2 regions of the Streptomyces roseifaciens genome follow, and region 1 is predicted to be linked to the other one. Evidence: predicted binding sites of a transcription regulator. Region 1 holds the regulator's gene; the other holds the start of a gene.
What was found. The regulator HspR, encoded in region 1, represses chaperone genes until heat shock. The targets are predictions, from matches to a motif close to TTGAGNNNNNNNNNCTCAA.

Region 2: lon (endopeptidase La) is a predicted target of HspR. The motif match lies at 2,035-2,053, and genes of this name have one in related genera.

Annotation. Positions count from the first base shown of each region.
Region 1 is NZ_LNBE01000006.1:202,260-205,949, forward strand. Features, by position in the region: gene grpE (nucleotide exchange factor GrpE) at 1-173, shown strand, start outside; gene dnaJ (molecular chaperone DnaJ) at 222-1,394, shown strand; gene AS857_RS34905 (heat shock protein transcriptional repressor HspR) at 1,399-1,848, shown strand; gene AS857_RS34910 (hypothetical protein) at 2,059-2,301, shown strand; gene AS857_RS34915 (hypothetical protein) at 2,391-2,639, shown strand; gene AS857_RS34920 (helix-turn-helix transcriptional regulator) at 2,670-3,668, opposite strand.
Region 2 is NZ_LNBE01000004.1:2,764,040-2,767,729, reverse strand. Features, by position in the region: gene lon (endopeptidase La) at 1-2,012, opposite strand, end outside; gene AS857_RS42145 (rhomboid-like protein) at 2,555-3,607, opposite strand.

The DNA.
Region 1 (3,690 bases):
AGACCACGTGCGTGCAGATCCTGCAGCCGGGGTATCGCATCGGCGAGCGCACGATCCGCCCCGCGCGGGTCGCCGTCGCCGAGCCCCAGCCGGGCGCCCAGGGCGCCAAGGGCGAGGGCGAGGAAGCCGGTTCCGGCTCCGACGAGGAGAGCGGTGGCCCGGACAAGGGCTGACGCTGACCCGATGAATCACCGCAGGGAACGGAAGGAGGGACACCGAGGATGAGCACGAAGGACTTCCTGGAGAAGGACTACTACAAGGTCCTCGGTGTGCCCAAGGACGCCACCGAGGCCGAGATCAAGAAGGCGTACCGGAAGCTCGCCCGCGAGTACCACCCGGACGCCAACAAGGGCGACGCCAAGGCCGAGGAGCGCTTCAAGGAGATCTCCGAGGCGAACGACGTCCTGGCCGACCCCAAGCGGCGCAAGGAGTACGACGACGCCCGCGCCCTCTTCGCCAACGGCGGCTTCCGCCCGGGGCCGGGCGGCGCGGGCGGCGGCTCCTTCAACTTCGACCTGGGCGACCTCTTCGGCGGCGCCCAGGGCGGAGGCGGCGGCACCGGCGGCTTCGGCGGCGGCCTCGGCGACGTCTTCGGCGGCCTGTTCAACCGCGGCGGCACGCGCACCCAGCCGCGCCGCGGCCAGGACATCGAGTCCGAGGTGTCCCTGAACTTCACCGAGGCGGTCGACGGGGCCACCGTGCCCCTGCGCATGTCCTCTTCGGCCGCCTGCAAGGCCTGCTCCGGCACCGGCGACAAAAACGGTACGCCTCGCGTCTGCCCGACCTGCGTCGGCACCGGCCAGGTGTCGCACGGCTCCGGCGGCGGCTTCTCCATGACCGACCCGTGCCCCGACTGCAAGGGCCGCGGCCTCATCCCGGAGAACCCCTGCGACGTCTGCCACGGCAGCGGTCGCGCCAAGTCCTCCCGCACCATGCAGGTCCGCATCCCCGCCGGAGTCTCCGACGGCCAGCGGATCCGGCTGCGCGGCAAGGGCGCCCCGGGCGAGCGCGGCGGTCCCAACGGCGACCTCTACGTCGTCGTGCACGTCGGCGCCCACCCCGTCTTCGGCCGCAAGGACGACAACCTCACCGTCACCGTGCCCGTCACCTTCCCGGAGGCGGTCCTCGGCGGCGAGATCAAGGTGCCCACCCTCGGCGGCCCCCCGGTCACCCTCAAGCTGCCGCCCGGCACGCCCAACGGCCGCACCATGCGCGCCCGCGGCAAGGGCGCGGTCCGCAAGGACGGCACCCGCGGCGACCTGCTGGTCACAGTGGAGGTGACCGTGCCCAAGGATCTCGGCGACAAGGCCCGGGAAGCCCTGCAGACCTACCGCGAGGCCACTGCGGATCAGGACCCGCGGGCAGAGCTCTTCCAGGCCGCGAAGGGAGCGTGACCCCATGGATGGGACCGGCCGACGGCGCAATCCGTACGAGCTGACCGACGAGTCGCCGGTCTACGTCATCTCGGTCGCCGCGCAACTGTCGGGCCTGCACCCGCAGACCCTCCGGCAGTACGACCGGCTCGGCCTGGTCTCACCCGATCGCGCCGCAGGGCGCGGCCGGCGCTACTCCGCGCGGGACATCGAACAGCTGCGGCAGGTGCAGCAGCTGAGCCAGGACGAGGGCATCAACCTCGCCGGCATCAAGCGCATCATCGAGCTGGAGAACCAGGTGGCCGCGCTCAAGGCGCGCGTCGCCGAGCTGCAGGGCGTCGTCGAGGGCGCCGCCGTGGCCCGGCAGCAGGCGGAGGCCGCGGTCCACGCCTCGTACCGCCGCGACCTGGTCCCGTACCAGGACGTCCAGCAGACGAGCGCGCTGGTGGTGTGGCGCCCGAGGCGCGACCAGTAGGGGCGCACGCAGCGGGGAAACCAGCTGGGAACGCAGTACGAAAGGGCCGGGTGAGCACGCCGCTCACCCGGCCCTTTCGCATGCCGCCGTATGCCGCGGCACTGGCATAAAGCTGTGTGTCCCCTGCAGCAACCTGACAGCTTTTCCCCACCGGACGCTCCGCCTCCGCTGGCAGAGTCTTCCCCACGGAACAACGACGTTGGGGGAAACGTGAAGACCGGAAATCTCGCCAAGAAGGCCGCTGCAGTCCTCGTTCCCGGGGTGTCCCTGATGGTCTTCGCGCTGCCGGGCACGGCGGCCGCCGCGTCCGCTCCGGCGGAGGTGCGGGCGGTCCACGGTCTGCAGGGTCTGCACGTTTTGCAGGGCCTGCAGGGCCTGCAGGGCCTGTGCGGGATACCGGCCAAGGTCGTCGACCGTCTGCCGGTCTGTCATCGTGTCAACGGGTGGCAGTGACAAGGAAGTCGGCTTCGGAGCCCCGGTCTGCAATGCGGCAGGCCGGGGCTTCGCCGTGTACGCAATGAGAAGCGAATCGGAGGAATGGCGTGGCGAGGACGGAGTTCACGGAAGCGGTGGTGGCGCGCGCGGCGCCCACCGCCGCGCCCCCGGAGACGGCCGTGATCAGGCTCGTGGGAGCGCTGCCCGCGGGCTGGGACTGCAACTGGCGGCTTCGGGAGGACGGGATCCTGCTGAGGGTGCAGCCAGCCGCCGGCGCCGGCCCCGGCGCCGTGGCGCAGTGGCTGGCCGGGGTGCTCGACGCCGGCGGGCTGCGGGGGTGGCGGGCGGTCCGCTAGAACCGGGCCGCCACCAGAACCGGGCCGCCGCTAGATCCAGCCGCGCTCCCGCGCGAGCAGCGCGGCGTGCGCACGGCTGGAGGCGTCGAGGACGCGCAGCAGGTCCGCGACGTGGCGGCGGTAGGTGCGGACGGAGATGCCCAGGTCACGGGCGCCGATCTCGTCCTTGCCGACGCGGCACATCGACTCCAGGACCCGCTGTTCCACGGCGGAGAGCCCGGCGGCTCCTTCGGCCGGTTCCTCGATCAGCGCGGCGAGGTCGGTGGCCTGGTCCCAGATCTTCTCGAACAGCGCCAGGATGTTGGCGACCAGGCCCGTCTCCTGGGCGATCAGGGCGCCGCGCGAGGTGTCGTCGGGGTCGGCGGGCACCAGCGCGGTGTGCCGGTCGTAGACGAGGATCCGCTCGGAGATGTCGCAGGCGACGCGGATCCGGGCGCCCTGTGTGGTGAGTTCGCGCAGGTAGGCGACGGTCGGCGGGTGGTCGAGCGCCTCCTTGAGCACGACGTTGCGGATCCGTACGCCGCGGCGCAGACAGCGTGTGTCGAGCGGCCGGGCGTGGTCGATGTTCTCCTGGGTGAGCGCGGTGTAGGGCTCGACGGACAGGATCTCCTCGCGGGCGAAGAAGGCCAGGTCGTCGATGCGGTTGCGGATCTGGGACAGGTCCTCCATGCGCTCCACGCCCTTGGGGGCGGGGGTGCGCAGCCCCTGCTCCACGCGCAGCTCCGCGACCAGGTGGCGGGCCTGGGTGACCTGTTGCAGCTCGTGGTGGAGCTCGCGGAGCCGCAGGTCGGTGAGGCGGTCCACGGCTACCTCCGGGTCGGCCGGGGTGACGGCCCCGTCGTCGGCGCGGCGCAGCAGGCCGAGCCCGTACAGCCGGTCCAGGGAGGTGCGGACGGTGTCCTTCGGTGCGTGGATCCTCAGATGGATGTCCTCGGCAGCAGTGCCGGGATTGCGCAGAAAGTGCCGGTAGATACCCTCTTCTGGCGTGCTGAGCCCCAACAGACCCATGCCCATGCCTGACTTGCTCATGGTTCCCCCGTGTGCGATTGGC
Region 2 (3,690 bases), on a different contig from region 1:
AGCTCCAGTTCCGCGCCGTGGGAGCGCAGGAAGGACAGGGCGATCTGCGCCGACTCCTTCATCACGTCGCCCAGCTGGCCCGTGAGGGTCAGGCCCGCGCCGCCCGTCTCCGGGTCGGCCAGGGAGGCCTCGACGAACAGCACGTCGCCGCCCGCGCCCGTGACCGCGAGCCCCGTCGCCACGCCCGGCACCGCCGTGCGCCGCTCGGCCGGGTCCTGCGCGGACTCCGGGGTGTGGTGCGGCCGCCCGATCAGCGGGCGCAGCTGCTCCTCGCCGATGGTGAACGGCAGCTCCTGCTCGCCCAGTTCGTGCCGGGCCGCGACCTTGCGGAGCAGCCGGGCGACGGCGCGCTCCAGGTTCCGGACGCCCGCCTCCCGGGTGTACTCGCCGGCGAGCCTGCGCAGGGCGGCGTCCTCCAGGACGACCTCGCCGGGCTCCAGGCCCGCGCGCTCCAGCTGGCGGCGCAGCAGGTGGTCGCGGGCGATGACGACCTTCTCGTCCTCGGTGTAGCCGTCGAGGCGGACCAGCTCCATGCGGTCCAGCAGCGCCTCGGGGATGGCCTCCAGGACGTTGGCCGTCGCCAGGAAGACGACGTCCGACAGGTCCAGTTCGACCTCCAGGTAGTGGTCCCGGAAGGTGTGGTTCTGCGCCGGGTCCAGGACCTCCAGGAGGGCCGCCGCCGGGTCGCCGCGGAAGTCCGAGCCGACCTTGTCGATCTCGTCGAGGAGGACGACCGGGTTCATCGAGCCGGCCTCCTTGACCGCCCGCACGATCCGGCCGGGCAGCGCGCCGACGTACGTGCGCCGGTGGCCGCGGATCTCGGCCTCGTCGCGGACGCCGCCGAGCGCCACGCGGACGAACTTCCGCCCCATGGCGCGGGCGACGCTCTCGCCCAGCGAGGTCTTTCCGACGCCGGGCGGGCCGACGAGCGCGAGCACCGCGCCCCCGCGCCGCCCGCCGACCACTCCCAGCCCCCGGTCGGCGCGCCGCTTGCGCACCGCCAGGTACTCGGTGATCCGTTCCTTCACGTCCTCCAGGCCCGCGTGGTCGGCGTCGAGGACGGCCTTCGCGCCGGGGATGTCGTACGCGTCCTCGCTGCGCTCGTTCCAGGGCATCTCCAGGACGGTGTCCAGCCAGGTGCGGATCCAGCCGCCCTCGGGGCTCTGGTCGGAGGACCGCTCCAGCTTGCCGACCTCCTTCAGGGCCGCTTCGCGGACCTTCTCCGGCAGGTCGGCGGCCTCGACGCGGGCGCGGTAGTCGTCCGGTTCGTTCTCCGGGTCGCCGTTGAGCTCGGCGAGCTCCTTGCGGACGGCCTCCAGCTGGCGGCGCAGCAGGAACTCGCGCTGCTGCTTGTCGACGCCCTCCTGGACGTCCTTGGCGATGGACTCGGCGACGTCCTGCTCGGCGAGGTGCTCGCCGAGCCATCCGACGGCGAGCCGGAGCCGGGCCACCGGGTCGGCGGTCTCCAGGAGCTCGACGCGCTGCTGGACCGTCAGGAACGGCGAGTAGCCGGAGTTGTCGGCGAGCTGGCCCACGTCCTCGATCTGCTGGACGCGGTCGACGACCTGCCAGGCGCCGCGCTTGCGCAGCCAGCTGGTGGCGAGCGCCTTGTACTCCTTGACGAGCTCGGCGACGGCGCCGGGCAGCGGGTCGGGGGTGATCTCCTCCATCGCGGTGCCCTCGACCCACAGCGCGGCCCCGGGGCCGGTCGTCCCCGCGCCGATGCGCACGCGGCGGACGCCGCGGATGAGCGCGCCGGGGTCGCCGCTGCCGGAGAGCCGCCCCACCTGGTCGACGCTGCCGAGCGTGCCGGCGCCCGCGTAGGTGCCGTCCACCCGCGGCACGAGCAGCACGAGCGGCTTGTCGCCGCCCCGCGCGGCGGCCTGGGCGGCCTCGACGGCCGCCCTCACCTCGGTGTCGGACAGGTCGAGGGGCACCACCATGCCGGGCAGGACGACCTCGTCGTCGAGGGGCAGCACGGGCAGGGTGAGCGATGTGGACGTCGAAGCCATGATCTCCCCTTAGGCAGGCAAGTTGAGCTATGCCGACTCAATGCGTGCCGCTCCGTGGATGTTCCCCGGCCTGTCCGGCGTTCGCTCTGAGCGATCAGGCGGGCGGGACCGATGGGCCGCCTGCGGGTCCGGCACCGCCGGATACACCGGTGGGGGTTACGCGCCGCCGCGGCGGGGTCGTGCTGCTCGGCAGCGCCGCAGCGGATCGCGGGCAGGGCTCGTCCTGCCAAGCAGGGGGCTCGTCCCTGTTGTTCCCGCCGCCGCGGCGATCAGCCGAAGCGGCGCCGTCCGGCGGCCCCGCCGCGCCCCGTACCGCCGACGCCTGGGCCGCGCCGGTCACCGACGCCGCCGGGCACTGCTCCGCGGTCCTGGAGGCGGGCGCGGGCCACGACTGGTCCCGGCCCGCGGCCGGCCTGGAGTGGTCCGCGGCCGCGACGCTCGACCACCTCGCGCTGGGTCTCGTCGGCTACGCGGGCCTGCTCACGGCCCGGCCCGCCGACCGCTGCATCGCCCTGTTCGCCTCGCTCGACCCCGAGGCGCCGCTACCGGCCCGCCTGGAGGGCATCCGCATCGCTGCGGCGCTGCTCGCCGCGACCGTCCGCGGCGCGGGGGAGGGGGATCGCGCCTGGCACCCGTGGGGCCGCTCCGACGCGCCCGGGTTCGCCGCCATGGGCGTGAGGGAACTCGTACTCCATACGGACGACATCGCGCGCGGCCTCGGGCTCACCCCCGTCCGCCCCGGCGGCCACGACCTGCCCGACGGGCTCTGCGCGCCCGCCGTCGAGCGGCTCTTCCCGGACGCCCCGGCCGGCCGCTCCCCCGCGGAGACTCTGCTGTGGTGCACCGGCCGGACCGCCCTGCCCGGCCTCCCGCGGCGCACGCAGCGGGCCTGGGACGGCACCGTCCGCGGCCGATCCGGCCGCCGGCCCCTTGTCGCGCAGGAGGCTCCAGCAGGCCATGCCGGTGAGCAGGGCTATGGGGTGGCCCCAGCTGGCGAGCGGGTCGGCGAACTCGACGAGGTCCTGGGCGCACATGAGGAACGAGAGACCGAGGACGATCCGCTTCCCGCGCTGCCGCAGCAGCCCGGCGAGCGCGCCTATGCAGGCCATCACGCCGAAGCTGATGCCGTAGTCGAGGCGGTGCAGCGAGGCCTCGGGCAGCCGCCCCGCGGCCACGGCGCCCGCCACGGGCAGCTCGGTGGCGAGGGTGGCCAGCACGTGGCCGAGGAGGAAGACGCCGGCGGTGCGGGCCCCGCCGATCCGGCGCTCCAGCGCGGAGACGACGAGGACGAAGAGGATCCCGAACAGCGAGTACAGGCCGCCGGCTATCCACAGGGCGCTCGCCAGCAGGACGACGAGCGGCTGTTCGGCCAGGTGCGCGGCGTCGGTGCTGGACGCGCGCAGGAGCTCGTCGACCGTGGCCTCGTCGCCGTAGTGCGTGTAGAGCGCGGTGGCCAGCAGGACCAGGCCGTAGAAGAACGTGAACGGCGTGCCGAGGGGGGTGGGCAGCGCCCGCAGCATCCGGCCGGGCGAGGGGGCCCGGAGAGCTCGCCGCCGGCGCCGCAGGGACTCGCCGTCGGGATCCACCACACTCACTCGGCCCAGCCCCTTCCTCGCGGGGTCCGTCACGGCACCCGGCGGAGCGAAAAGCGACCCCGCTCCGGCTCCCTCCGACATTA